One region of the Pseudomonas sp. S2_A05 genome, then DNA from elsewhere that is predicted to be linked to it. Evidence: predicted binding sites of a transcription regulator. Region 1 holds the regulator's gene; each other region holds the start of a gene.

Region 1 (7,231 bases):
CCAGCGCGTCAACGGCGAAGTTGCCCTTGCCGTGCAACTGATCGAGCAAGGCTTCGAATTCGTCGTCGGTGATGTCCGAGCTGTCGCCAGCAGCAGGCGCGGCCGGAGCAGCCGGCGCTGCTGGTGCCGCCGGAGCGACCGCATCGACAGCAAACTGGCCCTTGCCGTGCAGCTGATCGAGCAGCGATTCAAATTCGGCGTCGGTGATTTCATCGCTGGCCGCCGTGTCGGCAACCGGCGCGGGCGCCACAGCAGCGGCCGGAGCCTCAGCCTGGGCCTTGACGGCATTCAGCGAGTCCAGCAGTTGTTCGAATTCGTTATCGGTGATGTCCTCCGAGGAGTCGCTTTCAACAACCAGGTCTTCGATCATCTCGGCAACCGGCGAAGCCGGGGCTTCATCCGCCGATTGCGGTTCGGCCAGACGCGCCAGCGCGGCCAACAGTTCCGGCGTGGCAGCGGTGATCGGTGCACGCTCACGGACTTCGCTGAACATGCTGTTCACTGCGTCCAGTGCTTCGAGCACCACGTCCATCAGTTCTGCATCAACGCGACGCTCACCCTTGCGCAGGATGTCGAACACGTTTTCGGCGATGTGACAGCACTCCACCAGCTCATTGAGCTGAAGGAAGCCGGCGCCCCCTTTTACAGTGTGGAAACCGCGAAAAATTGCATTGAGCAGATCTGCATCATCCGGGCGGCTTTCCAGCTCGACCAGTTGTTCGGACAGTTGCTCAAGAATCTCGCCGGCCTCAACCAGGAAATCCTGAAGGATCTCTTCATCGGCGCCGAAGCTCATTAATGGGGTGCTCCTACAGGTCTAAAAACCCAAAAAACCCGAATTCCGAAACTCTAGAATCCAAGGCTGGATAACAAATCGTCCACATCGTCCTGACCGGACACAACGTCTTCTCGTTTATCGGCATGAATCTGCGGACCTTCACCCTGCGAGAGATGTTTTTGTGGATCTTTTTCAGCAAGCATTGCGGCGCGGTCATGTTCGATGCCCGCAAAGCGGTCGACCTGACTGGCCATGAGCACGAGTTTGAGCAGATTGCTTTCGACTTCGGTGACCAGTTGGGTCACACGCTTGATCACTTGACCTGTGAGGTCCTGGTAATCCTGAGCCAGCAGGATGTCGTTGAGGTTGCTCGACACCGCACGGTTGTCCGTGCTGCTGCGTGACAGAAAACCGTCGACCCGGCGCGCCAGTTCACGGAACTCTTCAGCCCCGACCTCGCGACGCATGAAGCGGCCCCAATCGGCGCTCAACGTCTGCGCTTCATCAGCCAGACTGTTGACCACCGGGGTGGCGCTTTCCACCAGATCCATGGTGCGGTTGGCCGCGGCTTCCGTCAGCTTGACCACATAGCCCAGGCGTTCGGTGGCGTCGGTGATTTGCGACACTTCCTCGGCCTGCGGCATGTGCGGATCGATCTGGAAATTGACGATCGCACTGTGCAGTTCACGTGTGAGCTTGCCCACTTCCTGATACAGGCCGCGGTCACGGGTCTGATTGAGCTCATGGATCAGTTGCACCGCGTCGCCGAACTTGCCTTTTTCAAGGCTCTCGACCAGTTCGACCGCGTGTTTTTTCAGGGTCGATTCGAAATCGCCCTGTGATGATTCGTTATGCTCCATAGCTCCCCCGCGCATTCATCAGCCGATGCGTTCGAAAATCTTCTCGATTTTGTCTTTCAACGCCTGAGCCGTGAAAGGTTTGACTACGTAACCGTTCACACCGGCCTGAGCGGCCTCGATGATCTGCTCGCGCTTGGCTTCAGCAGTCACCATCAACACCGGGAGGTGCTTGAGTTTTTCATCGGCGCGCACGTGACGCAGCAGGTCGATACCGGTCATGCCCGGCATGTTCCAGTCCGTTACCAGAAAGTCGATGCTGCCGCTGTTGAGCACCGGAATGGCAGTGGTGCCATCGTCGGCCTCGACGGTGTTGGTGAACCCAAGATCGCGCAGCAGGTTCTTGATGATCCGCCGCATCGTTGAGAAGTCATCAACGATGAGGATTTTCATGTCTTTGTTCAATTCGACCTCCAAGCAGTCTTAAACGCGCCCAGCACCTGGACGCGCCACTTCAATCAATCGGCGCAGCACTTAAAGTTTGTCTGGAGCACAACGGATCGAGACCGGCGCCGTTCATCACCGCACCAGCCTCGTTTCGCAGTGTCCCCACACTGCCTTCAGCGCGCTCGCCACTCCCCCAAACGCCCCCGCAGACGGGCCGCGCACTGGCTGTGTAACTGGCTGACCCGCGATTCACTGACGCCAAGGACTTCACCGATTTCCTTGAGGTTCAGCTCTTCGTCGTAGTACAGCGCCAACACCAGTCGCTCACGCTCCGGCAAATTGGCAATCGCGTCCGCCAGCGCCGCCTGGAAGCGTTCATCTTCCAGATCGCGTGACGGCTCCATATGAGCACTCGCGCCATCCTCGTGCAGCCCTTCGTGTTCGCCGTCCTGCAACAGGTCGTCGAAACTGAACAGGCGACTGCCCAAGGTGTCATTCAGAATCCCGTAGTAATCGTCGAGACTCAATTGGAGTTCGGCCGCAACCTCGTGATCTTTAGCGTCACGGCCGGTTTTAGCTTCAATCGAGCGAATCGCGTCGCTGACCATCCTGGTATTACGGTGAACCGAGCGTGGTGCCCAATCCCCTTTGCGCACTTCATCGAGCATCGCGCCGCGGATTCGAATGCCCGCGTACGTTTCGAAACTGGCGCCTTTGCTGGCGTCGTATTTGGTCGAGACTTCCAGCAACCCGATCATCCCGGCCTGGATCAGGTCTTCGACCTGCACGCTGGCCGGCAGGCGCGCCAGCAAGTGATAGGCAATGCGCTTGACCAGCGGCGCGTAGCGCTCGATCAATTCGTATTGCGCGTCACGCGCCGACTTTTTGTAAAGATTCATGCCACTGGCGGTCATATCACAGGCCCTGCGGTTTGCTGCACGAGACGCTCGACGAAAAATTCCAGATGCCCGCGCGGGTTGGCGGGCAGCGGCCAGGTATCGACCTTCTGGGCGATGGCCTTGAAGGCCAGTGCGCACTTGGAACGGGGAAAGGCTTCGTAGACGGCGCGCTGCTTCTGCACTGCCTTGCGCACGCTTTCGTCGTATGGCACGGCGCCGACGTATTGTAGGGCGACGTCGAGGAAGCGATCCGTGACCTTGGTCAACTTGGCGAACAGGTTGCGCCCTTCTTGCGGGCTCTGCGCCATGTTGGCCAGCACGCGGAAGCGGTTCATGCCGTAGTCGCGGTTGAGCAACTTGATCAGCGCGTAAGCGTCGGTGATCGAAGTCGGCTCGTCGCAGACCACCAGCAACACCTCTTGCGCGGCACGAACGAAACTGACTACCGAGTCACCAATACCCGCAGCGGTGTCGATCACCAGCACGTCGAGATTGTCGCCGATGTCGCTGAACGCCTGGATCAGGCCGGCGTGTTGCGCCGGGCTCAGGTGCACCATGCTCTGCGTGCCGGAGGCCGCCGGCACGATGCGAATCCCGCCCGGGCCTTGCAACAGCACGTCGCGCAGTTCGCAACGGCCTTCGATAACGTCGGCCAGTGTGCGCTTGGGTGTCAGCCCCAGCAGAACGTCGACGTTCGCCAGGCCCAGGTCGGCGTCCAGCAGCATGACCCGACGGCCAAGCTCTGCCAGCGCCAGCGACAAGTTCACTGACACGTTAGTCTTGCCGACGCCACCTTTGCCGCCGGTCACCGCGATCACCTGTACGGGATGCATGCTGCCCATGTTATTTCTTTACCTTGTCTTGCATAGACGGAGGCCACATTACTGGCTGCGCGTTCCTGATCGGAACAATGCGTGGCAGACCATCGATGTAGGTACAAAAACTGTTCATGATTACCTCAGCCAACCTGCTTGGTCGGGCTGTGATAGATATCAGCGAACATGTCAGCCATGGCTTCTTCGCTGGGTTCTTCCTGCATTTGCACGCTGACGGCGCGGCTGACCAATTGATGACGACGCGGCAGATGCAGATCATCCGGAATCCGTGGGCCATCGGTCAGATACGCGACCGGCAATTCATGACTGATCGCCAGGCTCAACACTTCGCCGAGACTGGCCGTTTCATCCAGTTTAGTCAGGATGCAGCCGGCCAGCCCGCAACGCTTGTAACTGTGATAAGCGGCGGTTAGAACCTGTTTCTGGCTGGTGGTTGCCAGGACCAGATAATTTTTTGAGCGAATGCCACGCCCGGCCAGGCTCTCAAGCTGCATGCGCAACGCCGGATCACTGGCTTGCAGGCCGGCAGTATCGATCAAAACCACGCGTTTGCGTAGCAGTGGATCCAATGCCTGCACCAGCGACTGACCCGGATCGACGTGCGTTACCGGCACGTTGAGGATGCGCCCGAGGGTTTTCAATTGTTCCTGCGCGCCGATGCGGAAGCTGTCCATGCTCACCAGCGCAACGTTCTGCGCGCCGTACTTGAGCACATAACGCGCGGCAAGCTTGGCCAGCGTGGTGGTCTTGCCCATGCCGGCCGGGCCGACCATGGCAATCACACCGCCCTCTTCCAGCGGCTCGACTTCCGGTACGGCAATCATCCGCGCCAGGTGCGCCAGCAGCATGCGCCAGGCCTGACGGGGTTCTTCGATATCGGTGATCATCGCCAACAGATCGCGCGACAGCGGGCCGGACAGGCCGATGCGCTGCAGACGGCGATACAGATTGGCCTGGGCCGGACGGCTGCCTTGCAGCTGATTCCAGGCCAGGGTGCCGAGCTGCACTTCCATCAGCTCGCGCAGGCTGTTCAATTCAAAACGCATCGAATCCAGTGCACGCGGATCGACACCCGCCGAGGCCTGCGCAGGCGCTGCGGCCGGGCGCGTCGGTGCGGCGTAGGTCGGCTCGCTCAGCGGCTCGGCAGCAGTCAGCGGCAGGCCTGCGGTCAACGGCAGCCCGGCGAACAACTGCTGATTGGTGTTGCCGTCGGCTTCGCCACGCAGGCTCAGCTCGGCCTGGGCGGTGACGATGCGCGACTGGGTCTTGCGCAGCTCGTCTTCGAGTTCCATGTTCGGAACCCGTGGCGCCAGCGCCGACAACTTGTAATCCAGAGCCGCCGTCAACTCGACGCCGCCGGCAATGCGGCGGTTGCCGATGATGGCGGCATCAGCGCCCAGCTCATCGCGAACCAGCTTCATGGCCTGACGCATATCGGCGGCGAAAAAACGCTTAACTTGCATAAACCACTACCTCAGCCGTTGGGCCCTACTGTCGCAACGATGGTCACTTGCTTGTTGTCCGGTACTTCCTGGTAGGCCAGTACATGCAGCCCTGGCACTGCGAGGCGGCCGAAACGCGAGAGCATCGCGCGGATCGGTCCTGCTACCAGCAGGATCACCGGTTGGCCTTGCATTTCCTGACGCTGGGCCGCTTCGATCAACGAACGCTGCAGCTTCTCGGCCATGCTCGGCTCCAGCAGAACGCCCTCTTCCGAGCCTTGTCCTGCCTTCTGCAGACTATTGAGCAATATCTGTTCCAACCTTGGTTCCAATGTGATTACAGGCAGCTCGGACTCAGTGCCTACAATGCTTTGGACGATTGCACGGGATACGCCGACCCGCACAGCGGCGACCAGCGCGGCGGTATCTTGACTCTTGGCAGCGTTGTTCGCGATCGCTTCGGCGATGCTGCGAATGTCGCGCACCGGCACGTGCTCGGCGAGCAGCGCTTGCAGGACCTTGAGCAACTGCGACAGCGAAACCACGCCCGGCACCAGCTCTTCCGCCAGTTTCGGCGAGCTCTTGGCCAGCAATTGCATGAGTTGCTGCACTTCCTCGTGGCCGATCAGCTCACTGGAGTGCTTGTACAGAATCTGGTTCAAGTGCGTGGCGACCACGGTGCTGGCGTCAACCACGGTGTAGCCGAGCGATTGCGCCTGGGCGCGCTGGCTGATTTCGATCCACACCGCCTCCAGGCCGAAAGCCGGATCTTTGGCGTTGATCCCGTTGAGCGAGCCGTAGACCTGACCCGGGTTGATCGCCAGTTCGCGATCCGGGTAGATCTCGGCCTCGGCGAGAATCACGCCCATCAGCGTCAGCCGATACGCGCTCGGCGCCAGATCGAGGTTGTCGCGGATATGCACGGTCGGCATCAGAAAGCCCAGATCCTGCGAGAGCTTCTTGCGCACACCCTTGATCCGCGCGAGCAATTGCCCACCCTGATTGCGGTCCACCAGCGGAATCAGGCGATAGCCGACTTCCAGGCCGATCATGTCGATCGGCGTCACGTCGTCCCAGCCCAGCTCTTTGGTTTCCATGGCGCGGGCCGGCGACGGCAGCAGTTCCTGCTGACGCTTGACCTCTTCCAGCGCCACGACCTTGGCGACGTTCTGCTTCTTCCAGAACAGGTACGCGCCGCCTGCGGCCAGCGCGGCCATGCTCAGGAAGGAGAAGTGCGGCATGCCCGGCACCAGACCCATCACCGCCATCAAACCAGCGGCCACGGCCAGTGCTTTCGGCGAGGCGAACATCTGGCGGTTGATCTGCTTGCCCATGTCTTCCGAGCCGGAAGCACGGGTCACCATGATCGCCGCCGCTGTAGATAACAACAGTGATGGCAATTGCGCCACTAAACCGTCACCGATAGTCAGCAAGGCGTAAACCTTGCCCGCATCGCCGAAGCTCATGCCGTGCTGGAAGATACCCACGGCCATGCCGCCGATAAGGTTGATGAACAGAATCAGCAGGCCGGCGATGGCGTCACCACGGACGAACTTGCTGGCACCGTCCATCGAACCGTAGAACTCCGCCTCCTGGGCAACTTCCTGACGGCGCGATTTGGCCTGGTTCTGGTCAATCAAACCGGCGTTGAGGTCGGCGTCGATCGCCATTTGTTTGCCGGGCATCGCATCGAGGGTGAAGCGCGCGCTCACCTCGGAAATCCGCCCGGCACCCTTGGTCACCACGACGAAGTTGATGATCATGAGGATCGCGAAGACCACGATACCGACCACGTAGTTACCGCCGATCACCACCTCACCGAACGCCTGAATCACCTTACCAGCCGCGGCATGGCCGTCCTGACCGTGGAGCATTACCACCCGCGTCGAGGCCACGTTCAGCGCCAGTCGCAGCAACGTCGCCACCAGCAGAATCGTCGGGAACACGGCGAAATCCAGCGGCCGCAGCGCGTACACGCAGACCAGCAGGACGACGATCGACAGGGCAATGTTGAAGGTAAAGAAGACGTCGA
Region 2 (7,231 bases), 1.3 Mb from region 1:
CGACTTTCATGCGCGCAACGCCGGATCGGCACGCCATTCCCGCCAGCCTTGCACGGCGAGCAGGGTAAACAGCGCGTACAGGGCGGCGGTCAGGTACAGGCCTTTGTAGATGAACAAGCCGACAAAGATCACATCGAGGACGAACCACAGCGGCCAGCATTGCAGACGTTTTTGCGCCATCCACAGTTGCGCGACCAGACTGAAACCGGTGAGCGCGGCATCGAGCCACGGCTGTGCGGCGTCGGTCCAGTGCGCCATCGCCGCGCCCAGCAACACACTGCCGATCGCCCCAACGCCGAGGCCGAGCACCATTGAGCGTGGATCGAGGCGGGTAACCTGGCGACCGTCATGCATCGTCCCGGCGCGGGTCCATTGCCACCAGCCGTAGATCTGCAGCGCGGCGTAGATCACTTGCAGCAACATGTCCGAATACAGCTTCACCTCAAAGAAGATCCAGCTGTAGAGCAACACCATGACCAGCCCGATCGGCCAGCACCACGGATTCTGCTTGACCGTCAGCCACACGGCGATGACACCGAGGGCAGCGGCAAACAGTTCAAGCCCGGACATGAGTGATCCTTGGGGGAGTTGAGAAGGGGGCGGATTGTACTGCATTAGTCAGGTCAAAAGCCCCTCACCCTAACCCTCTCCCGGAGGGGAGAGGGAACTGATCGCGTTGTTTGGTCGAGGTACGCCGACCTGGAATAACGCGTCGAACGCAGATCATGAAAAGCGCAGTGATCTGCGATCAAAAGCCCCTCACTCTGACCCTCTCCCGGAGGGGAGAGGGAACTGACCGCGTTGTTTGGTCGAGGTACGCCGACCTGAAATAACGCGTCGAACGCAGATCATGAAAAGCGCAGTGATCTGCGATCAAAAGCCCCTCACCCTAACCCTCTCCCGGAGGGGAGAGGGAACTGATCGCGTTGTTTGGTCGAGGTACGCCGACCTGGAATATCGCGTCGAACGCAGATCATGAAAAGCGCAGTGATCTGCGATCAAAAGCCCGACCCTAACCCTCTCCCGGAGGGGAGAGGGAACTGATCGCGTTGTTTGGTCGAGGTACGCCGACCTGGAATATCGCGTCGAACGCAGATCATGAAAAGCGCAGTGATCTGCGATCAAAAGCCCGACCCTAACCCTCTCCCGGAGGGGAGAGGAAACTGACCGCGTTGTTTGGTCGAGGTACGCCGACCTGGAATATCGCGTCGAACGCAGATCATGAAACGCCCAGTGATCTGCGATCAAAAGCCCCTCACTCTGACCCTCTCCCGGAGGGGAGAGGGGAACTGAGCGCGTTGTTTGGTCGAGGTACGCCGACCTGGAATATCGCGTCGAACGCAGATCATGAAAAGCCCAGTGATCTGCGATCAAAAGCCCCTCACTGTAGAGACCTCTCCCGGAGGGGAGAGGGGAACTGATCGCGTTGTTTGGTCGAGGTACGCCGACCTGGAATATCGCGTCGAACGCAGATCATGAAAAGCCCAGTGATCTGCGATCAAAAGCCCCTCACTGTAGAGACCTCTCCCGGAGGGAGAGGGAACTGATCGCGTTGTTTGGTCGAGGTACGCCGACCTGGAATAACGCGTCGAACGCAGATCATGAAAAGCCCAGTGATCTGCTCCCTCTCCTCGGGGAGAGGGCTGGGGTGAGGGGTGGGCTCACCTCGGTGACCGGTCAGACCCGGAACTGGCGCAGCAACCCGTTGAGCTGTTCGCTCAGTTGCCCAAGCCGCAGGCTGGCTGCACTGGACTGCTCAGCCGCCAACGCGGTGCTATGGGAAAGCCCGGCCGCCTGGGTGACGTTCTGGTTGATGTCCTCAACCACCTGCGCCTGTTGCAGCGTAGCGCTGGCAATCGACGCATTGAGGCCGTTGAGATTACGCAACGCCTGGCCAATCGCATTAAGGCTCGCCCCGGCCAGTCCCGCCTGTTCAATGGTCAGTTGCGAGGCCTTGCTGCTGTCGCCGATCACCTTCACCGCAGCCTCCGAATGATTCTGCAAACGCTCGATCATCGACTGAATCTCGGCCGTCGATTTCTGCGTACGCTGGGCCAGCAAGCGCACCTCATCGGCCACCACGGCAAACCCGCGCCCCTGTTCTCCCGCGCGCGCCGCTTCAATCGCCGCGTTCAAGGCCAGCAGGTTGGTCTGTTCGGCAATCGAGCGAATCACCTCCAGCACGCTGCCAATCTGCGTACTCTCCGCCGCCAGGGTGCGGATCACTTCCACCGCTTGATCAATCGTGCCCGAGAGCTTGTCGATCTGTTGCAGGCTGCCGTCAATATTGATCTGCCCCTGTTGCGCCTGCGCTTCGGCATCGCGCATTTCTGCGGCGGCGTGTTCGGCGTTTTTCGCCACGTCCTGCACGCCGTAGGTGACTTCGTTGATCGCTGTGGCCACCAGTTCCATCTGCTGCGACTGCTGCTGGCTGCGCTGCTGCGCCTGCGAGGCATCGTTACCCAGCTCGCTGGAAGACTGGCCCAAAGCGCTGGCCGAGACCTGCAGATCACCAATCACTCGGCGCAGCTTGGCCGTGAACGCATTGAAATGATGGGCCAGTTCGGTGACTTCATCCTTGCCATGGGTATCGAGGCTGCGGGTCAGGTCGCTTTCGCCGCTGGCGATGTTGGCCATCGCATTCACGGTTTCCTGCAACGGACGGACGATGCTGCGTGCGATCAGAATCACCAGCAGCGCCATGATCAGCGCAATCGCCAGACCGATGGCCGACGCCTTGATCATCTGCCCCTGGAATTCGGCTTGCACATCGTCGACGTACACGCCGGAGCCGATCACCCAGCCCCACGGCTCAAACAGCTTCACATAAGAGGTCTTGGCAACGGGATCAGTCGCTCCCGGCTTCGGCCAGCGATAATTGACCATGCCCGCGCCTTTGGCTTTGGCGATGGCAACCATCTCGTTGAACACCGCAAAGCCGTCCGGGTCGCGGATCGCCGAGAGGTTCTGGCCTTCGAGTTTGGGATTGGTCGGGTGCATGACCATCACGGGCGTGAGGTCGTTGATCCAGAAGTAGTCGCTCTGGTCGTAGCGAAGGCCACGGATCGCGGTCAGTGCCTGCTTTTGCGCGGCATCCCCGGTCAGGGTGCCAGCGGTCTCAAGACCTTGGTAATAGGTGAGCAGGCCACTGGCGGTCTGCACCACGTGCTGGGTTTTCTGCGCCTTGGCGTGGTAGAGGTCGTCATGGATCTGCTTGAGCATCAGCACGCCCAAGGTCAGCAACATGACCACCGCCACGATCAAGATGAGCCACAAGCGTCGGCTGATCGACACACTGCGCAAGCTGTTCATAACGCTGTCACTCCGGATTCTTGTTCTTGTAATAAACGATCGCCAGCATCCAGCCACAGCTGTGGGCTCGCGATCGCGCGACTTGAGCCGCCTAACGCGGGGAGCGCTATTAAGGCTTGTCTGTTAGGATTTCGGCCCCGCGCGCGAAAACCTGAATCCGGTTTTGATATTTCACGGAATTTTTACCGTTTCGTGTGGATCCTGTGCGCGCGCAATCGCTACAGCTTTTACCGGCTACGCTGGACGCAGTGAACGAAAAAATACTATCGGGGCATGCCCGCGTGCATCGCTCTTTGGGGGATTGATGGATCTTTGGACCGCTTTGCAGGCACTGATTCTAGGAGTTGTAGAAGGGCTGACGGAGTTTTTGCCCATTTCGAGTACCGGACACCAGATCATCGTCGCCGATTTGCTGAACTTCGGCGGCGAACGGGCCATGGCGTTCAACATCATCATCCAGCTCGGCGCGATCCTCGCGGTGGTCTGGGAGTTTCGGCGCAAGATCCTCGACGTGGTGATCGGCCTGCCGACCCAGCCGAGCGCACGACGTTTCACCGCCAACCTGCTGATCGCCTTCCTGCCGGCCGTAGTGCTCGGCGTGATTTTTGCCGATCTGATCCACGAATATCTGTTCAACCCGATCACCGTGGCGGCAGCGCTGGTCATCGGCGGGATCATCATGTTGTGGGCCGAACAACGCCAGCATGAAGTGCATGCCGAAACCGTCGATGAAATCCGCTGGACCGACGCGCTGAAAATCGGCTTCGCGCAGTGCCTGGCGATGATTCCCGGCACCTCGCGTTCCGGCTCGACAATTATTGGCGGCTTGCTGTTCGGCCTGTCGCGCAAGACGGCCACCGAGTTCTCGTTCTTCCTCGCCATGCCAACCATGGTCGGTGCGGCGGTGTATTCGGGTTACAAATATCGCGACCTGTTCGTGCCGGCGGATTTCCCGGTGTTCGCCATTGGTTTTGTCACGGCGTTCATCTTCGCCATGATCGCTGTGCGCGGCCTGCTCAAGTTCATCGGCAGCCACAGTTATGCAGCGTTCGCCTGGTACCGGATTGCCTTCGGCCTTTTCATTCTGGCGACCTGGCAGTTCGGCTGGGTGGACTGGTCGGCGGCCAAGGCATGAACGATTCCCGCTCGCGCCGCCCTGAGGGACGACCTTCAGGCGGGTGCCTTCAGCATCTGAAGTTGAAGCTTGGGGTGCTGCTGATCGTCTGCGCGCTGCCGCTGTTCGGCTCGCTGTCGATGTGGTTCAGCGGCATCTCGCGGGTGCCGTTGGCGGCGTACGGGATTGTCAGTGTGCTGGCGTTCTTTCTGTATTGGGCCGACAAACGCAAAGCCCGCGCCGATGCCTGGCGCACGCCGGAAAACATACTGCATGCGGTAGAACTGGCGGGTGGCTGGCCGGGTGCTTTGATCGCGCAGCAGGTATTCCGACACAAGACGCGCAAGGTATCGTTTCAGATTCTGTTCTGGGCGATCGTGTTGCTGCATCAGGTGTTCTGGATTGACCAGATTTTCCTCGGTTCCAACCTGTTGTCTTTGATCTAAAGAACACACTTACCTCTGTAGGAGCTGCCGAAGGCTGCGATCTTTTGGGACGCAGAGCGTCCCCGGCTGCATTCCCACGCAGAGCGTGGGAACGATCAATCCTCGCTGATGAGTCGCCTGACAAACCGCCTTCGCGAGCAGGCTCGCTCCCACAGGATTTGCGTGCTTACAAAAGCAGGCCGATTTGGGTTTTCTTAGGCAACTTGCCCACCACCAGTTGATGCGATCGCTGCAACAAACCCTGTAATTCGTCGGCACCCAGCGGGTAGGGCGGGTGCATGATGATCCACTGCGCCCGCGCCAGATACGGCGCCGGATGAATCCCCGGGCGGTCGCAGTGGCCGAGAAACAGATCCTTGTCGACCTTGAACGCCAGCGAATCCCCACGTAATCCCTGCAAGGCAAACATCTTGTTGCCGGCAATCGAGAACACCCGCACGCCGCCCCATTTGTAATCTTCCCGCGCGCCGGGCAGGGCCAGACAAAACTCGGCAACTTCGGCTTCGCTCATTCTTCCCTGTTTCATAGAAATCTGTCCCCGCAGGCATTGAACGATTCGACCAGGTGATCAATCCATGCACGCACCGCTGGCATTACCCCGCGCCGGTGCGGATAGACCGCTTGCAGCCAGCCGCCAGGCAATGACCATTGCGGCAGCACTTGCACCAGTGTGCCGTTACGCAATTCGGTTTCGCAGAACATCATCGGCAGCACGGTAAAGCCCTGACCGGCGAGCACGCAGGCCTTGCGCACCACGAAGTCATCAATGCCCAGCCGCGCTTCCATGCTTAGATCGACGCTCTTGCCTTGCTGATCGAGCAGACGCACATGAACCATGCGGTCGGCTTCCAGCGCGCCGAGTACCGGCAGGTTTTTCAGGTCCTGCGGATGAGTGATCGTCTTGCCTTGCATGAACGCCGGGCTGGCGATCACCACCGCCTGGGCCTGACGCAAGCGGCGGGTGACCAGCAAAGGATCTTCATCACCGTGATCGCGCACACGCAACGCTACATCGATGCCTTCGGTGACCAGATCGACCCGGCGGTTGAGCAGGACGACCTCCAACTGCACCTGAGGAAACTTGCCGAGGAAATCGCTGATCACCGTCGGCAGCATTTCATGGGCAAGACCGGTCGGGCACGATACCCGCAAGCGCCCGCGAGGCTCGCTAGACATGCTCGCCACGGCCTCGTCAGCCATTTCCGCTTCCAGCAGCATCGCCTGACAGTGGCGCAAATAGCGTTCGCCCACGGCAGTGAGGCTCAGTTGGCGAGTGGTGCGTTGCAGCAGACGTGCACCGAGGCGCTCTTCCAGCTCGGCGATCCTTCTCGAAAGCCGTGACTTGGGAATACCGAGCAAGCGCCCGGCGGCGGCAAAACCGCCGGCTTCGACCACTTTGGCGAAATAGTAGAGATCGTTGAGGTCCTGCATGCGCGTTTCCAGTCGTTCTATCAATGGGACGAACTATCGCATTGTCGGCGACTAATCAGCTATTGGTTTGTTGCGTAGGATTGTCTCCATTCCGTCGCCGCCGGCGATTCTTTCAGGAGAACCCACATGAAACTGTTGCACATCGATTCGAGCATTCTCGGCGACAACTCGGCTTCCCGTCAGTTGAGCCGTCAAGTCGTCGACGCCTGGCAAGCCGCCGAGCCGAGCGCCGTGGTCACCTACCGCGACCTGGCCGCCGATGCGATCAGCCACTTCTCGTCGACCACGCTGGTTGCCGCCGGCACCACCGCCGAACTGCGCGACGCTGCGCAACAGCACGAAGCCGAGCTGAGCGCTTCGACCCTGGCCGAATTCATCGCTGCCGACGCCGTGGTGATTGCCGCGCCGATGTACAACTTCACCGTTCCAACCCAGCTCAAAGCGTGGATCGACCGCGTCGCCGTCGCCGGCCAGACGTTCCGCTACACCGAAGCCGGCCCTGAAGGCCTGTGCGGCGGCAAGAAAGTGGTGATTGTGTCGACCTCTGGTGGCATCCATGCCGGTCAGGCCAGCGGCATCGCTCACGAAGAGTATCTGAAGCTGGTACTGGGCTTCCTCGGCATCACCGATATCGAAATCGTCCGCGCTGAAGGTCTGGCCTATGGCGAAGAAGTGCGCAACAACGCCATGAGCGCTGCGCAAGCGAAGATCAGCGAGCAACTGTTCGCCGCCGCGTAAGGCTTGCGTAAAGAACAGCGTCTGTTCAGGCAATCCCCAAAAAACTCTGTATTCTGATTCCGCAAGGGCTGATTACGGAGTTTTTTGTTTCTGGCTGTTACATAATCTGGCCCGGGTTATGCAGTTTCAGCACATCCGACGATGTGGTCCGACAGGGTGGGGCATTCATGAGGCATCTTTGTGCAATGTT
Region 3 (7,231 bases), 1.1 Mb from region 1:
CTATTACCGCGAACTCGCCCTCAAAGGACATTTCTGATGCCAGTCTTTATCAGCTATCGCCACATGGATCGCGCCCATGCGATCGCCATCAACACCCGCCTGACCCAAGCGAAGATCAGGACATATCTCGATGTCCTCGATCCGGAATCGCAGACCACGGACGACATCACCGGGGTCATTACCCGCAACATCACCGAGTGCACGCATCTGCTGGCGGTGGTGTCGGAGACAACTGCACTGTCGTGGTGGGTGCCGTTCGAAATTGGCGAGGCGACGATCAGCAATCGGCGGATCTGTACGTTCAAGACCGGACCTGCGCAACTGCCGATCTATCTGGACAAATGGCCGAAGCTGAGCACGGCCAGCGATCTGGATTTCTTTATCGATGCGTATCGTGATGAGGTGTCGAACAAGCGGTCGATGGCGCTGGATTCGATCAGCGAATCGGTCAAAGGGGCTTACAAGCGCGATGCAGAGATGTTTCATGAACAGCTGAAGAACCGGATTCGTCGGGGATTCTGAGACAGTGCCGGCCTGTGATAGCCACAAAAAAGCCGACATCACTGTCGGCTTTTTTTCACTTACTGCTTCGGCGCAGGCGCAGGCGCAGGCGCCGCCCCACCCGGCTCAGCCGGTTTCGGCGCCGCATCGTCAAACAGATTCAACCGCTCGCGCAACTCGTGAGCGGGCACTGGCTGTTTGTCCGCCGGCAACGCATTCGGATCAACCGGGGCTGCCGGTGCAGCACCGTTCTGCCCCTGATCCGCCGGTTTCGCCGCCTCGGGACCCTGCGCACCTTCAATGGCGGCCTGGGCCTTTTTGGTCAGCACGACAATGTCGATCCGGCGATTGACCGGGTTGAACGGGTTTTCCCGGTCGAACAACGCCGACGAGGCATAACCGACCACCCGCGCCACCTGCGCATCCGGATAGCTGCCCGCGACCAGGGCACGGCGAGCCGCGTTGGCGCGGTTGGCCGAGAGCTCCCAGTTGCCGTAGTCGCCAGTGCCAATGTACGGCTTGGCGTCGGTGTGGCCGCTGATGCTGATCTTGTTCGGCACCGCTTTGATGGTGTCGGCCATGGCCAGCAGGATGTCCTCGAAGTACGGTTTCAGGCGTGCGGAACCTGAGTCGAACATCGGCCGGTTCTCGGCGTCCATGATCTGGATGCGCAAGCCGTTCGGGGTGATTTCGAAGAGGATCTGATCCTTGAACTTCTGCAGTTGCGGGTTCTCGTCGACCTTGTTCTGCAGTTCTTGCAGGAGCAGTTCGAGACGCTCCTTCTCGACCTGCTCGGCCATGCCTTCAACCTGATCGGTGTCGACCGTAACCTTGTCCGGTTGCGGCTGCGACTTCACTTCCGGGTTGAGGGTGTTTTCCGGCGCCAGGGTCGGTGTACCGCCGAGGTCGATGATGTACGGCGTGCCGCTTTCGGAGAAGCCGACCGGGTCCTTGAAATAACCGGCGATGGCGATCTTCTGTTCCGGCGTAGCGGTGGACAGCAGCCACAGCACGAGGAAGAACGCCATCATTGCCGTGGCGAAGTCGGCAAAGGCGATTTTCCACGCCCCGCCGTGGTGCCCGGCGGCAATGCGCTTGACGCGCTTGACGATGATCGGCTGATTATTTTCCATGACTTAGCGACCGCGAACCGCTTGTTCCAGCTCGGCGAAGCTTGGACGGTGCGCCGGGTACAGAACCTTGCGCCCGAACTCGACCGCCAGGGACGGCGGCATGCCGGACGCCGAAGCCACCAGCGAGGCCTTGATGGCTTCGTAGACGTTCAGTTCTTCCTTGGCATCGTGGGCCAGGGAATGCGCCAGCGGACCGAAGAAACCGTACGCCGCGAGAATACCGAAGAAGGTACCGACCAGTGCCGCACCCACGTGCAGACCGATCGACGCCTGGTCACCCTCACCCAGCGAGGCCATGGTCACCACGATACCGAGTACCGCCGCAACGATACCGAAACCGGGCATGCCGTCGGCGATGCCGTTGACTGCGTGCGATGGGTGCTCGAGGTCTTCCTTGAGGCTGTACAGCTCCATGTCGAACAGGCCTTCCAGTTCGTGCGGAGCCATGTTGCCGGAGGACATGATGCGCAGGTAATCGCAGACGAACGCGGTCATGCGTTCATCCTTGAGCACCGCCGGGTACTTGGCGAAGATCGGGCTCGCGGCGGCATCTTCGATGTCGCCTTCGATCGCCATCATGCCTTCACGGCGGCTCTTGTTGAGGATTTCGTAGATCAGCCCGAGCACTTCCAGGTAGAAGGTGTGGGTGAAGCGCGAACCGAACATGCTCAGGGATTTCTTGAGCACGTGCATCGTCATGTAACCGGGGTTGGCCTGGAGAAATGCGCCGAGGGCCGCACCGCCGATGATCATCACCTCGAAGGGCTGGATCAGAGCGGCAATCTTGCCGTGGGAGAGCACGTATCCGCCGAGCACGCTCGCGAATACGACGATGATGCCGATAATTTTAGCCATAGGTAGAAGGTACTTGTTTAAGTCGGGTTCAAGGTCATATTCGGAAGTTAAAAAATCTCTTCTTCTACTTATCGGCAAAACTGCGCCAGACTATAGCCAGTTCAGGCGAAAAGCCAATTTAGCCCATGCCGGGCGCGTCTACAGTCAGTGAAGATCTCGTCCAGACATGGCTAATGAAACGAACATTCCATCGGTAATACCGACCACGCTCCAGGCTTGGGTCAAGCTGCTCGACAGCGTCCGCCTGCCCGTACCACAAGAGGCTCACGACAAAGTCTGCCGGGCGATCCGCGACAATCGCAGCTCGCTGCGCGACATCGCCGATCTGATGCAGGACAGCCCGGCGCTGGCCTTGAGCGTCATCCGTGAGGCGAATCGTCACACCCACGGCACCATGGCCGCGCCGGCGGAAAATCTTGAGGTGGCAATCAATCGCCTGGGCCTTGCCCGCACCGAAGAATTGCTCGCGCGCCTGCCCGCCGAACCGCACCGGCAAATCCCCAAGGCTTTGCGCCAATTGCAACTGATCAGCCAACACGCGACACAACAGGCCAACGGTTTTTTTGCCAGTCGCCTCGCGCGGCTGTGGCAGGACATTCATTGGGGCAGCTTGCTGTTTTTGTCGCCGCTGTGGCCCTTGGCACTGACGTATCCGCAGTTGCTCGAGGAGTGGGAACTGCGCGTGATCCACAAGGGCGAGTCGGCACGTGTGGTCGAAAAGCAATTGTTCGGCGTGCGCCTGTTGAAGATCGCCGAGGCACTGGTCCACGCCTGGCATCTGCCGATCTGGGTCGAGCAAGGCTACAAATTGCTGCTCAGCGAACAACGCGAACTGGTCAAAGTGCTGCGCATCGCCCGCGACAGTGAACACCCGCTGCGCCAGCAGAATCGCCTCGACGATGACCCGACATTGCGCCGCTGGCTCAACCAGCCGGCGAATACCGTGCTGCTGGCCAATGGGCTGGCGCTGTCGGCGCAACAGGCCTGGGACAGTCCGCACAGCAAGCGCTGGCAGTACCTGACCAGTCTCTATCTGCAGATTTCCATGGACGAAGTGCAGCAACAGTTGCACCAGCAAGCGGCGAACAGCGCGCGTCAGCATGCGATGCCTGATCTGTGGCACCCGGCGGTTTCGCTGATCTGGCCGTGGGGCACTCGTCGCTTGCCGGCCGGCATGCTCCCGGCCGCAGCGCCGAATGCGGATGATCTGGGCCAATGGCGTCGGCAATGCGCCGAACTGCTCGCCGAGCCCAGCCGCTTCACCAATGCCATGAGCCTGACCGTCGCCGCCCGCGAGGCACTGGTGGCCAGCGGCATGCGCCGGGTGATGATTCTGATGGCCGACCGCACGCACTCGACCCTGCGCGTGCACCAGACCGCCGGTTTACCAAAGGATGCGGCGGCGCTGAGTTTTGTCGTCAGCCAGAGCAAAGTCCTGCAACGCCTGCTCGCTCAGCAGGCGCAGGTGCGGATTACGCCGGAGAACAACGCACAATTCTCGGCCTTATTGCCAGCGAGCCTGCGCACGCTGTTTCGCGGCGAGCACTTATTCTTGCGCTCACTGGTGAATAACGGCCGGGTGATCATGATCGTCGTTGCCGATCAGGGCGGCGGCCCCTTCGCCGACATCACTGTGCAAGCCTTCGGCAAAACCGCGCAGTGCATCGAAAAAGCCCTGCACAGCTTTAGCAGCCGTGGCCAATGAGCCTGCGCTACAATCCTCCCCTTTGTGCTCTGGAGACCTCACATGTCTGACTTCTCTGGCTTGCCGCTTGTCATCGAGCCGAGCGACCTGCTGCCGCGTCTGGAGTCCCCGGAACTGATTCTGGTGGACCTGACCAGCCCTGCCCGGTATGCCGAAGGTCACTTGCCCGGCGCACGTTTTGTCGACCCGAAACGCACCCAGCTCGGCCAGCCACCGGCGCCGGGGCTGATGCCGGCGAAAGCCGATCTGGAGGCGTTGTTTGGTGAGCTCGGTCATCGCAAAGACGCGGTCTATGTGGTGTATGACGACGAGGGCGGTGGCTGGGCCGGGCGTTTCATCTGGCTGCTCGACGTCATTGGCCACGACAAGTACCACTATATAGACGGTGGTTTGCCGGCCTGGCTGGCGGACGGTATGCCGATGTCGATCCAGGTACCACCCGTTGTCGGTGGCCCGCTGTCGCTGACCCTGCACGACGAACCGACCGCCACCCGCGAATACCTGCAAAGCCGCCTCGGTGCGGCGGATCTGGCGATCTGGGATGCGCGCGGGCCGCTGGAATATTCCGGCGAAAAAGTCCTCGCTGCCAAGGGTGGACACATCCCCGGCGCGGTCAATTTCGAATGGACCGCCGGCATGGACCAGACGCGTCAGTTGCGCATCCGCAGCGACATGCCGCAGATCCTCGAAAACCTCGGGATCACCAAGGACAAGGAAATCATTACCCACTGCCAGACCCATCACCGGTCGGGCTTCACTTATCTGGTGGCCAAAGCCCTCGGTTATCCGCGGGTCAAGGGCTACGCCGGTTCCTGGGGCGAATGGGGCAACCACCCTGACACGCCAGTCGAGATTTAAGGTTTTTAAGGACAACTAATGAAAGAGCGTCTGTTTATCCTCAGCCAGTACCTGCTGCCGCATCACCTGCTGTCGCGCCTGGCCGGCTGCATCGCCGAATGCCGCGTGCGCTGGTTCAAGAATGCCTTCACCCAATGGTTTGCCAAGCGTTATCAAGTGGACATGTCGCAAGCGCTGGTCGAAGACCTGACCGCTTACGAGCACTTCAACGCCTTCTTCACGCGTGCCCTGAAAGACGGCGCGCGTCCACTGGACGAGACCCCGGGCGCAATCCTCAGCCCGGCCGACGGTGCGGTCAGCCAGCTCGGCCCGATCGAGCACGGTCGTGTGTTCCAGGCCAAGGGCCACAGCTTCAGCGTGCTGGAGTTGCTCGGCGGGGATGCGGCCAACGCAGCGCCGTTCATGGGCGGCGACTTCGCTACCATTTACCTGTCGCCTAAGGACTACCACCGCGTGCACATGCCGCTGGCCGGCACCCTGCGCGAAATGGTCTACATCCCGGGCCGCATTTTTTCGGTGAACCAGACCACTGCCGAAAACGTCCCGGAGCTGTTCGCCCGCAACGAGCGCGTGGCGTGCATTTTCGATACAGAACGCGGGCCGATGGCCGTGGTGCTGGTCGGTGCGATGATTGTCGCTTCGATCGAAACCGTGTGGGCCGGTCTGGTCACGCCACCGAAGCGCGAGCTGAAAACCTTCCGCTACGACGAAGCCGCACGCGCACCGATTCATCTGGAAAAAGGCGCGGAACTTGGGCGCTTCAAGCTCGGTTCGACGGCGATCGTGCTGTTTGGCCCGGATCAGGTGAAGTGGGCCGAAGAGCTGGTGGCCGGTTCACCCGTGCAGATGGGCCAAGGCCTGGCACTGCCAAAAGCGTGACCCTGTTCGCGGAAGCAGCCGAGGCTGCTTCCGCAAACCGCGGCATTTGCTGCTATGGTTTTGCTCATGAGCCAGACCAACTTTTCTCCCAAGCTGCGCGCTCCGACTCCCACGCAAACGCGCCTGTCGTTCTGCGAGGCCAGCCCGCGCGACCTCAAGCGCTGGATCGCCGGCCTGCCCAAGGCCAACATCGGCGAAACCGCCCGCTTGCTGTATCAAGGCCTCGGCGAACTGAACCTGTTGCTCACCCCCAGCGACAATCGCCTGCAATTGCTTGAGCTGCTGCGGCCCGAGGTGTATTTCGTCTGCCAGCATCTGGAACGGCATTTTCTGCATCAGGCGATCATGCTCGACGAGCGTTCGCGAAAAGTCAGCAACCTGTGTCAGGCGCTGCAAGCTCAGTTGGCCATCGGCTATAAACAGATTGTTCTGCGCATCCTGCCCAAATACAGCAAGGATCGCGCGACATTGGTCGGCACCGCCTTGCAACGCGCCGCGCATGCCCTCAAGGCGCAACTGGTGCGCGCCACGCAGCTGTACAGTTCACCGCCGGAACACGTGTGGTTGGAATTGCATCAGCTGTATCGCAGCGCTGCGCAATTACAGCTGCAACAACGGCGGCTGCGCGATGATCTGGCGTTTTTGACCAGCGAACTGAGCGTCGAACAGACCTACATCGCCGCGCTGCTATTGGGCAGTGCCCGTTGCAATCAATTACGCCAGAGTCAGATTGCTCGGCTGGCCGAGGTGATCGAGCCGTGGAGCGCCCTGCTCAAGCTGCACCCCGGCCGCGCCGACGACGGTTTGTTCGCCATCAGCCCGGAACTGGATGTTGGTCCACGCTACCGCAAGATGTTTCGCAGTGAACAACAGAGCGGGCTGCTGGGCTTCGACCCGCAGCCCTTGGTCAAGCAGCTCGAAACGCACCTGCTGCAGCAGCCGACTTCAACCCCCCTGCCTGTTTCCGCCGGTCTCAGCATCGATACCCTGCAACATCTGCACGCCACTTGGGGCCAGGCTGCCGAACGCAGTTTTCAGCGCAGCGCCGGCCAGGGCACATTGACCGTGTGCGTCGGCATGAGCGCCCTGCACTTCTACCTCGGCGGCGAGCGCACCTTCAGCGAGTTGCTCAAACATCCCGGTGCCCGCACGGCAAATTTCAGCAGCGTCGTGGCCAACGGCGAAAAGGACAGCTGGAGTCAGGCGTTCGACGCTGCCCCGCAAAGTAACGATGAGCTGTTGCCGTACGAGGAAATCCAGTACGACCAGCTGAGCGAGGATGAAGGCCCCGGCAACGCGC
Region 4 (7,231 bases), 2.9 Mb from region 1:
TGCACGGTGAGCAACCCTCCGCTGTGTCGTTCTCCCTTGATTGACCTTTATCCAGAATAGATGTTCGGTCGGGATTGCGCGCCCCTCACCCTAGCCCTCTCCCGGAGGGGAGAGGGGACTGATCGGAGTGTTTGGGATTGTTGCGATGTCCTGCGATATCGAGCCGAACGCTCGCATTGAAAAGCTTGAAGATCGGCTCCCTTTCCCCTCGCCCCCTTGGGGGAGAGGGTTGGGGTGAGGGGGTAGGCTTTTGATCTTAAATCCTGAAGCTGCCCACCAGTTGCTTGAGACGCGAAGCCTGCTGCTCCAGATCCGAGCACGCGCGCAAGGTCGCTTGCAGGTTCTCTACACCCTCCTGGTTCAGCGTGTTGATCTCGGTGATATCGACGTTGATCGACTCAACCACCGCAGTCTGCTCCTCGGTCGCCGTCGCCACCGACTGGTTCATCCCGTCGATCTCGCCAATGCGCAGGGTCACGCTGTTCAGGCGTTCGCCGGCAAGGTTGGCGATCTCGACGCTGTCCTGGCTGTGGCGCTGACTGTCGCTCATGGTGCTCACCGATTCCCGGGCGCCGACTTGCAGCTCCTCGATCATGGTCTGCACCTGCTGTGCCGATTCCTGCGTGCGGTGCGCCAGGTTGCGCACTTCGTCCGCCACCACGGCGAAACCACGACCGGCCTCACCGGCGCGCGCCGCTTCGATCGCCGCGTTCAGCGCCAACAGGTTGGTCTGCTGGGAAATACTGGTGATCACTTCGAGAATCTGGCCGATGTTGACGGTCTTGCTGTTCAGCGACTCGATGTTGGTGCTGGACGCGCTGAGCATGCTCGACAGCTGGTTCATCGCCTTGATGCTGCGCTCCACCACTTGCTGGCCATCCTCGGCCAGACCCCGGGCGTCGCTGGCCTGATTCGACGCTTGGGCGGCGTTGCGGGCGATTTCCTGGGCGGCGGCGCCGAGCTGATTGATCGCGGCGGCAACACTGCTGGTGCGCGAAGCTTGCTGGTCAGAGTTGTACATCGACGAGTTTGACGCTGCGACCACGCGCAGCGCGACCTCGTTGACCTGGCCGGTGGCCGAGGACACTTCGCGGATCGAACCGTGAATACGTTCGACGAAACGGTTGAACGCGGTGCCGAGGATGCCGAATTCATCGTTATTGACGATGTTCAGGCGTTTGGTCAGGTCGCCCTCGCCGTCGGCGATGTCTTCCATGGCGCGGGTCATCACGTGCAGCGGCTGGATCAGCAGGCGGATCAGCATGCCGAGCAGGGCGATGATGATTGCCACGGCAATAATGGTTGCGATTACCGCTGAGGTACGGAATTCGCTGAGCATCGAGTAGGCCTGATCCTTGTCGATCGACAGGCCGATGTACCAGTTCACCGACGGCAGGCCCTTGATCGGGGCGAAGGTGACGATGCGGGTTTTGCCGTCGACGCTCACTTCGCTGAAATCGCTGCTGATGCGCGGCGTGTCCTGCGGGTAGGCTTCTTTCAGTGACTTCATCACCAAGGCCTTGTCCGGGTGGACGAGGATCTTGCCGTCAGCGCTGACCAGGAATACGTAGCCCATGCCGTCGAAATCCCGTGCGGCGAGGGTGTCGACCAGCGATTGCAGGCTCAGGTCACCACCGACCACGCCAACGCTCTGCCCGGCCTTTTTCGACGCGGTGGCGATGGAAATGATCAACTGGCCGGTGGCCGCATCGATGTAGGGTTCGGTCAGGGTCGAGGTGCTGCTGCTTTCGGCACCTTTATACCAAGGGCGTACGCGCGGATCGAAACCGTCCGGCATCTTCACGTCCGGGCGGATGGTGAAGTGGCCAGTGGCATCGCCCAGATAGGTGGCCATGAACGTCGAGGTCAGGCTTTTCTGTTCCAGCAGGCTGGCGACCGTGGCAGGTTCCGGGTTGATGGCGATGTTCTGCGCGGCGTTCTCGATCAGCAGGATGCGCCCGCTGAGCCAGGTCTGGATGTTGCCGGCGGTGACCTCGCCCATTTCATTGAGGTAGTTGTTCAGATCATCGCGGATCGCATTGCGTTGCAGCCAGTCGTTGTACAACGTGAACGAGGCGAAAGCGGCAATGACGATGAGAGCGGCGGCAAGCAAAATCTTATGGCTGAAGCGCAGGTTTTTGTTCATGGCTTGGGGTTCCGCTAAGGTCTTAATGTCCTGGGCGTGCTTTTATAGAGACGCGCACTATGGGCAAGGTTGAAAAATTGATATTTCCGGCTCTCCTTAGGGAAATGTCCGACCCGGTTTTCTGATGGGTCTATCCAATTTATGTATCGGCCATGTGTCATCAAAGATTAACCATTGGGTGAGAAAATGCCTGACTCTTCGCAACTCGTTATCGGCGCTGATCCGGCCGCGCAACCCATCGCTCAGGCCATGCGCCTGGCCAACCGCCACGGGCTGATCGCTGGCGCCACCGGCACCGGTAAAACCGTGACCTTGCAGCGCCTGGCCGAAGCATTCAGCGATGCCGGTGTGGCGGTGTTCGCCGCCGACATCAAGGGCGACCTCTGCGGGCTCGGCGCCGCTGGCAACCCGCAGGGCAAAGTGGCCGAGCGCATCGCCGGCATGCCCTGGCTCGGTCACACGCCGCAGGCTTATCCCGTCACGCTGTGGGACATCCACGGTGAATCCGGACATCCGCTGCGCACCACGCTGAGCGAAATGGGTCCGCTACTGATCGGCAGCCTGCTCGAGCTGACCGACAGTCAGCAGTCGGCGCTGTACGCGGCCTTCAAAGTGGCGGATCGCGAAGGGTTGTTGCTGCTGGATCTCAAGGATCTGAAAGCGCTGCTCAATCACCTCAAGGACAACCCGCAGTTGCTCGGCGAAGACGCGGCGCTGATGACCACCGGTTCCAGCCAGGCGCTGCTGCGCCGCTTGGCGACGCTGGAACAGCAGGGCGCCGAAGCCCTGTTCGGCGAGCCGGCGCTGCAACTTGAAGACATCCTGCAACCGGGCGCCGATGGCCGGGGACGCATCCATCTGCTCGACGCCAGCCGTCTGGTGCACGAGGCGCCGAAGGTTTACGCAACGTTCCTGCTGTGGCTGCTGGCCGAGTTGTTCGAGCAACTACCCGAGCGCGGCGATGCTGACAAGCCGCTGCTGGCGCTGTTCTTCGATGAGGCGCACTTGCTCTTCGGCGACACGCCCAAGGCCTTGCAGGAGCGGCTTGAGCAAGTGGTGCGTTTGATTCGTTCCAAGGGTGTTGGCGTGTATTTCGTCACCCAGTCGCCGGCGGATCTGCCGGATGACGTGCTGGCGCAGTTGGGCTTGCGCATTCAACACGGCCTGCGTGCGTTCACCGCCAAAGAGCAGAAATCCCTGCGTGCGGTCGCGGATGGCTTTCGGCCGAATCCGGCGTTCGACAGTCTGTCGGTGCTGACTGAGTTAGGTATTGGTGAGGCGCTGGTCGGCACGCTGACCGAGAAGGGCACGCCGGAAATGGTCCAGCGTGTGTTGGTGGCACCGCCGCAGTCGCGGATCGGCCCGCTGACCGAAACCGAGCGCACCGTGCTGATCGCCGGCTCACCGTTTAAGGGCCGTTATGACAAGCCGATCGATCGCGAGTCGGCCTATGAAATCTTGATGGGACGCAAAGGGCTGGCGCCCGAGGCTGAAACACCAGCGGGCAAAGCTGCGGCCGAAGAGCCGAGCCTGGCTGACCGCGCTGGCGAATTCCTCGGCACGGCGGCAGGCCAGGCGCTGAAATCAGCGATGCGCCAGGCGGCCAATAACCTTGGCAAGCAGTTGGTGCGCGGGTTGATGGGGTCTCTGCTCGGAGGCAGCAAGCGCCGCTAAAAGCAAAGATCGCAGCCTGCGGCAGCTCCTACAGTTGAAATGCATTCATTCTGTAGGAGTTGCCGCAGGCTGCGATCTTTTGCTTTTGCTTCAGGCTTTACCTTTGGCATGCGCCGCCAAACGCTCCAGCGCCGCGCGCAATCCCGGATCGCTGATCCCGTCGGCCGTCGACTGAATCGTCTCCGCCGCACTGCTCGACAGATCCATCGTGTGCCCAACCGCCCGGTGCTGGATGATCGGCGGGCGCACGCTGAATTTGATCCGCGTCAGGTTGGCGAACTCTTCGAACAACTGCAGTTGTCGTTGCAGACGTTTCTGCTGATAGCGCAGGCGCGTTGCCCAATGGCCGTCAGTGACCACCAGCGACAGCTCGCCTTCGCGCCACTTGGCCACCCGGCAATGCTCGCGGGCAGCCGGTTGCAGCTGACTTTCGAGCAGGCGCTGCAAATGCTCCAGACGCTGGGCATGGCCGAGGATGGCTTTCAGCGGTTTGGCTTCGCGTAACAGAACGGCGGGTGCTCTGGCCGTGAGAGGGCGAAACGCCATGATCGAACACCTGAAGGAACAGAGGCGCCATGGTAGCAGAAAGCTGCGGAACCTCTGGGCCATTGCTTTTGTCCCTGATTTGCTCATTAAATCAACGCCTGACTTCTTTCCCCCGACGGGTTGAAGTTGAGCAAAACGCCCCTATTTTAAGTGAGCCCCGTCAAAGCGCAGTGCCAGCATCGTGGAACATCGCCACTTTCCTCACCACCGTTTCCGGGTAGAATGCTCGTTCGCATGCGGCCATGAGGGCTGCACGGGCGACTCACGGGGCCGCCCTCCATCCCTTTAGTGTGGAAGATCCTGCCGATATGTTTGCGCCTTTGTTAAAGAAACTTTTTGGAAGCAAGAACGAGCGTGAAGTCAAACGCATGCTCAAGACGGTGCAGCTCGTCAATGCCTTCGAAGAGCAAATGGTGGCCCTTTCGGACGATCAATTGCGCGCCAAGACCGCCGAGTTCAAGGCCCGTATCGCCAAAGGGGAAACCCTCGACAAGCTGTTGCCGGAAGCCTTCGCCGTCGCCCGCGAGGCCGGCAAGCGTGTGATGGGCATGCGCCACTTCGACGTGCAACTCGTCGGCGGCATGACCTTGCACGAAGGCAAGATCGCCGAAATGCGCACCGGTGAGGGCAAGACCCTCGTGGCCACCCTGGGTGTTTACCTCAACGCACTGTCCGGCAAGGGCGTGCACGTTGTGACCGTGAACGATTACCTGGCCCGCCGTGACGCCAACTGGATGCGCCCGCTGTATGAATTCCTCGGCCTGACCGTCGGCGTCGTGACGCCGTTCCAGCCGCCGGAAGAGAAGCGCGCCGCCTACGCCGCCGACATCACCTACGGCACCAACAACGAATTCGGTTTCGACTACCTGCGCGACAACATGGCGTTCAGCATGGATGAAAAATTCCAGCGCGAACTCAACTTTGCCGTGATCGACGAAGTCGACTCCATCCTCATCGACGAAGCGCGTACTCCGCTGATCATTTCCGGTCAGGCCGAAGACAGCTCCAAGCTGTACATGGAGATCAACAAACTGATCCCGCAGCTGGAACTGCACGTCGAGGAAGTTGAAGGCCAGGTCACCAAGGCCGGTCACTACACCGTTGACGAAAAGACCCGTCAGGTCGAACTCAACGAAGCCGGTCACCAGTTCATCGAAGAAATGCTCACCCGCGTCGGCCTGCTGGCCGAAGGCGAGAGCCTGTACTCGGCGCACAACCTTGGCCTGCTGACTCATGTCTACGCCGGTCTGCGTGCGCACAAGCTGTTCAACCGCAACATCGAATACATCGTCCAGGACGGTCAGGTCGTACTGGTCGACGAACACACCGGTCGGACCATGCCGGGTCGTCGTCTGTCCGAAGGCTTGCACCAGGCTATCGAAGCCAAGGAAGGTCTGAACATTCAGGCCGAGAGCCAGACCCTGGCCTCGACCACCTTCCAGAACTACTTCCGTCTGTACACCAAGCTGTCGGGCATGACCGGTACCGCCGACACCGAAGCGTTCGAATTCCACCAGATCTATGGTCTGGAAGTCATGGTCATCCCGCCGAACAAGCCGTTGGCGCGTAAAGACTACAACGACCTGGTGTTCCTCACCGCCGAAGAGAAATACGCGGCGATCGTCGCGGACATCAAGGAAAGCATGGCTGCCGGTCGTCCGGTGCTGGTGGGTACCGCGACCATCGAGACGTCCGAGCACATGTCCGAATTGCTCGTCAAAGAAGGCATCGAACACAAGGTTCTCAACGCCAAGTTCCACGAAAAAGAAGCTGAAATCATTGCTCAGGCCGGTCGTCCGGGTGCGCTGACCATCGCCACCAACATGGCCGGTCGTGGTACCGACATCCTGTTGGGCGGCAACTGGGAAGTGGAAGTCGCTTCGCTGGAGAACCCGACCCCTGAGCAGATCGCCCAGATCAAGGCCGACTGGCAGAAGCGTCACCAGCAAGTGCTGGAGTCCGGCGGCTTGCAGGTAATTGCTTCCGAGCGTCACGAATCGCGCCGTATCGACAACCAGCTGCGTGGCCGTGCCGGTCGTCAGGGCGATGCCGGTTCGAGCCGCTTCTACCTGTCGCTGGAAGACAGCCTGATGCGCATCTTCGCCTCCGACCGGGTGAAGAACTTCATGAAAGCCCTGGGCATGCAGCCGGGCGAAGCGATCGAGCACCGCATGGTGACCAACGCGATCGAGAAGGCGCAGCGCAAGGTTGAAGGCCGCAACTTCGACATCCGTAAGCAACTGCTCGAGTTCGACGACGTCAACAACGAACAGCGTAAAGTGATCTATCACATGCGTAACACGTTGCTGGCCGCTGACAACATCGGTGAAACCATCGCCGACTTCCGTCAGGACGTGCTCAACGCCACCGTCAGCGCGCACATTCCGCCGCAATCGCTGCCAGAGCAGTGGGACGTGGCCGGTCTGGAAGCGTCGATCGAAAGCGATTTCGGCGTGAAACTGCCGATCCAGCAATGGCTCGACGAAGACGATCACCTGTACGAAGAAACCCTGCGCGAGAAGCTCATGACCGAGCTGATGGCGGCGTACAACGAGAAGGAAGATCAGGCCGGTGCCGAGGCGCTGCGCTCGTTCGAGAAGCAGATCGTCCTGCGCGTACTCGACGACCTGTGGAAAGACCACCTGTCGACCATGGATCACCTGCGTCACGGCATTCACCTGCGTGGCTATGCGCAGAAGAACCCGAAGCAGGAATACAAGCGCGAGTCGTTCACGCTATTCTCCGAGCTGCTCGATTCGATCAAGCGCGACTCGATCCGCGTGCTCTCGCACGTTCAGGTCCGCCGCGAAGATCCGGAAGCCGAAGAGCAACGCCTGCGTCAGGAAGCCGAAGCACTGGCGGCGC

Evidence for each region. Region 1 encodes FliA, which starts transcription of late flagellar genes. Its sites were predicted from a motif close to CTAAAGTTTNNNNNNNNNNNGCCGNTAA; they were not measured.
Region 2: a site for FliA is predicted at 3,441-3,468, ahead of AB4O12_RS08200 (methyl-accepting chemotaxis protein). Genes of this name have one in related genera too.
Region 3: a site for FliA is predicted at 2,558-2,585, ahead of motA (flagellar motor stator protein MotA). Genes of this name have one in related genera too.
Region 4: a site for FliA is predicted at 2,290-2,317, ahead of AB4O12_RS15260 (methyl-accepting chemotaxis protein). Genes of this name have one in related genera too.

What each region holds. Positions count from the first base shown of each region.
Region 1 covers NZ_CP162775.1:457,493-464,723, reverse strand. Annotated here, with positions in the region: gene AB4O12_RS02185 (chemotaxis protein CheA) at 1-796, opposite strand, end outside; gene AB4O12_RS02180 (protein phosphatase CheZ) at 850-1,638, opposite strand; gene AB4O12_RS02175 (chemotaxis response regulator CheY) at 1,657-2,028, opposite strand; gene fliA (RNA polymerase sigma factor FliA) at 2,196-2,936, opposite strand; gene fleN (flagellar synthesis regulator FleN) at 2,933-3,763, opposite strand; gene flhF (flagellar biosynthesis protein FlhF) at 3,880-5,220, opposite strand; gene flhA (flagellar biosynthesis protein FlhA) at 5,232-7,231, opposite strand, start outside.
Region 2 covers NZ_CP162775.1:1,762,341-1,769,571, forward strand. Annotated here, with positions in the region: gene AB4O12_RS08190 (AAA family ATPase) at 1-10, opposite strand, end outside; gene pnuC (nicotinamide riboside transporter PnuC) at 7-570, opposite strand; gene AB4O12_RS08200 (methyl-accepting chemotaxis protein) at 1,678-3,312, opposite strand; gene AB4O12_RS08205 (undecaprenyl-diphosphate phosphatase) at 3,617-4,447, shown strand; gene AB4O12_RS08210 (DUF1294 domain-containing protein) at 4,444-4,872, shown strand; gene AB4O12_RS08215 (MmcQ/YjbR family DNA-binding protein) at 5,039-5,398, opposite strand; gene AB4O12_RS08220 (LysR substrate-binding domain-containing protein) at 5,395-6,303, opposite strand; gene AB4O12_RS08225 (FMN-dependent NADH-azoreductase) at 6,430-7,041, shown strand; gene AB4O12_RS08230 (alpha/beta hydrolase family protein) at 7,209-7,231, shown strand, end outside.
Region 3 covers NZ_CP162775.1:5,314,676-5,321,906, reverse strand. Annotated here, with positions in the region: gene AB4O12_RS24140 (caspase family protein) at 1-37, shown strand, start outside; gene AB4O12_RS24135 (toll/interleukin-1 receptor domain-containing protein) at 37-522, shown strand; gene motB (flagellar motor protein MotB) at 582-1,634, opposite strand; gene motA (flagellar motor stator protein MotA) at 1,638-2,489, opposite strand; gene AB4O12_RS24120 (HDOD domain-containing protein) at 2,656-4,194, shown strand; gene rhdA (thiosulfate sulfurtransferase) at 4,237-5,052, shown strand; gene asd (archaetidylserine decarboxylase) at 5,071-5,931, shown strand; gene AB4O12_RS24105 (molecular chaperone) at 5,998-7,231, shown strand, end outside.
Region 4 covers NZ_CP162775.1:3,340,884-3,348,114, reverse strand. Annotated here, with positions in the region: gene AB4O12_RS15260 (methyl-accepting chemotaxis protein) at 257-2,146, opposite strand; gene AB4O12_RS15255 (helicase HerA-like domain-containing protein) at 2,333-3,820, shown strand; gene AB4O12_RS15250 (DUF721 domain-containing protein) at 3,911-4,366, opposite strand; gene secA (preprotein translocase subunit SecA) at 4,675-7,231, shown strand, end outside.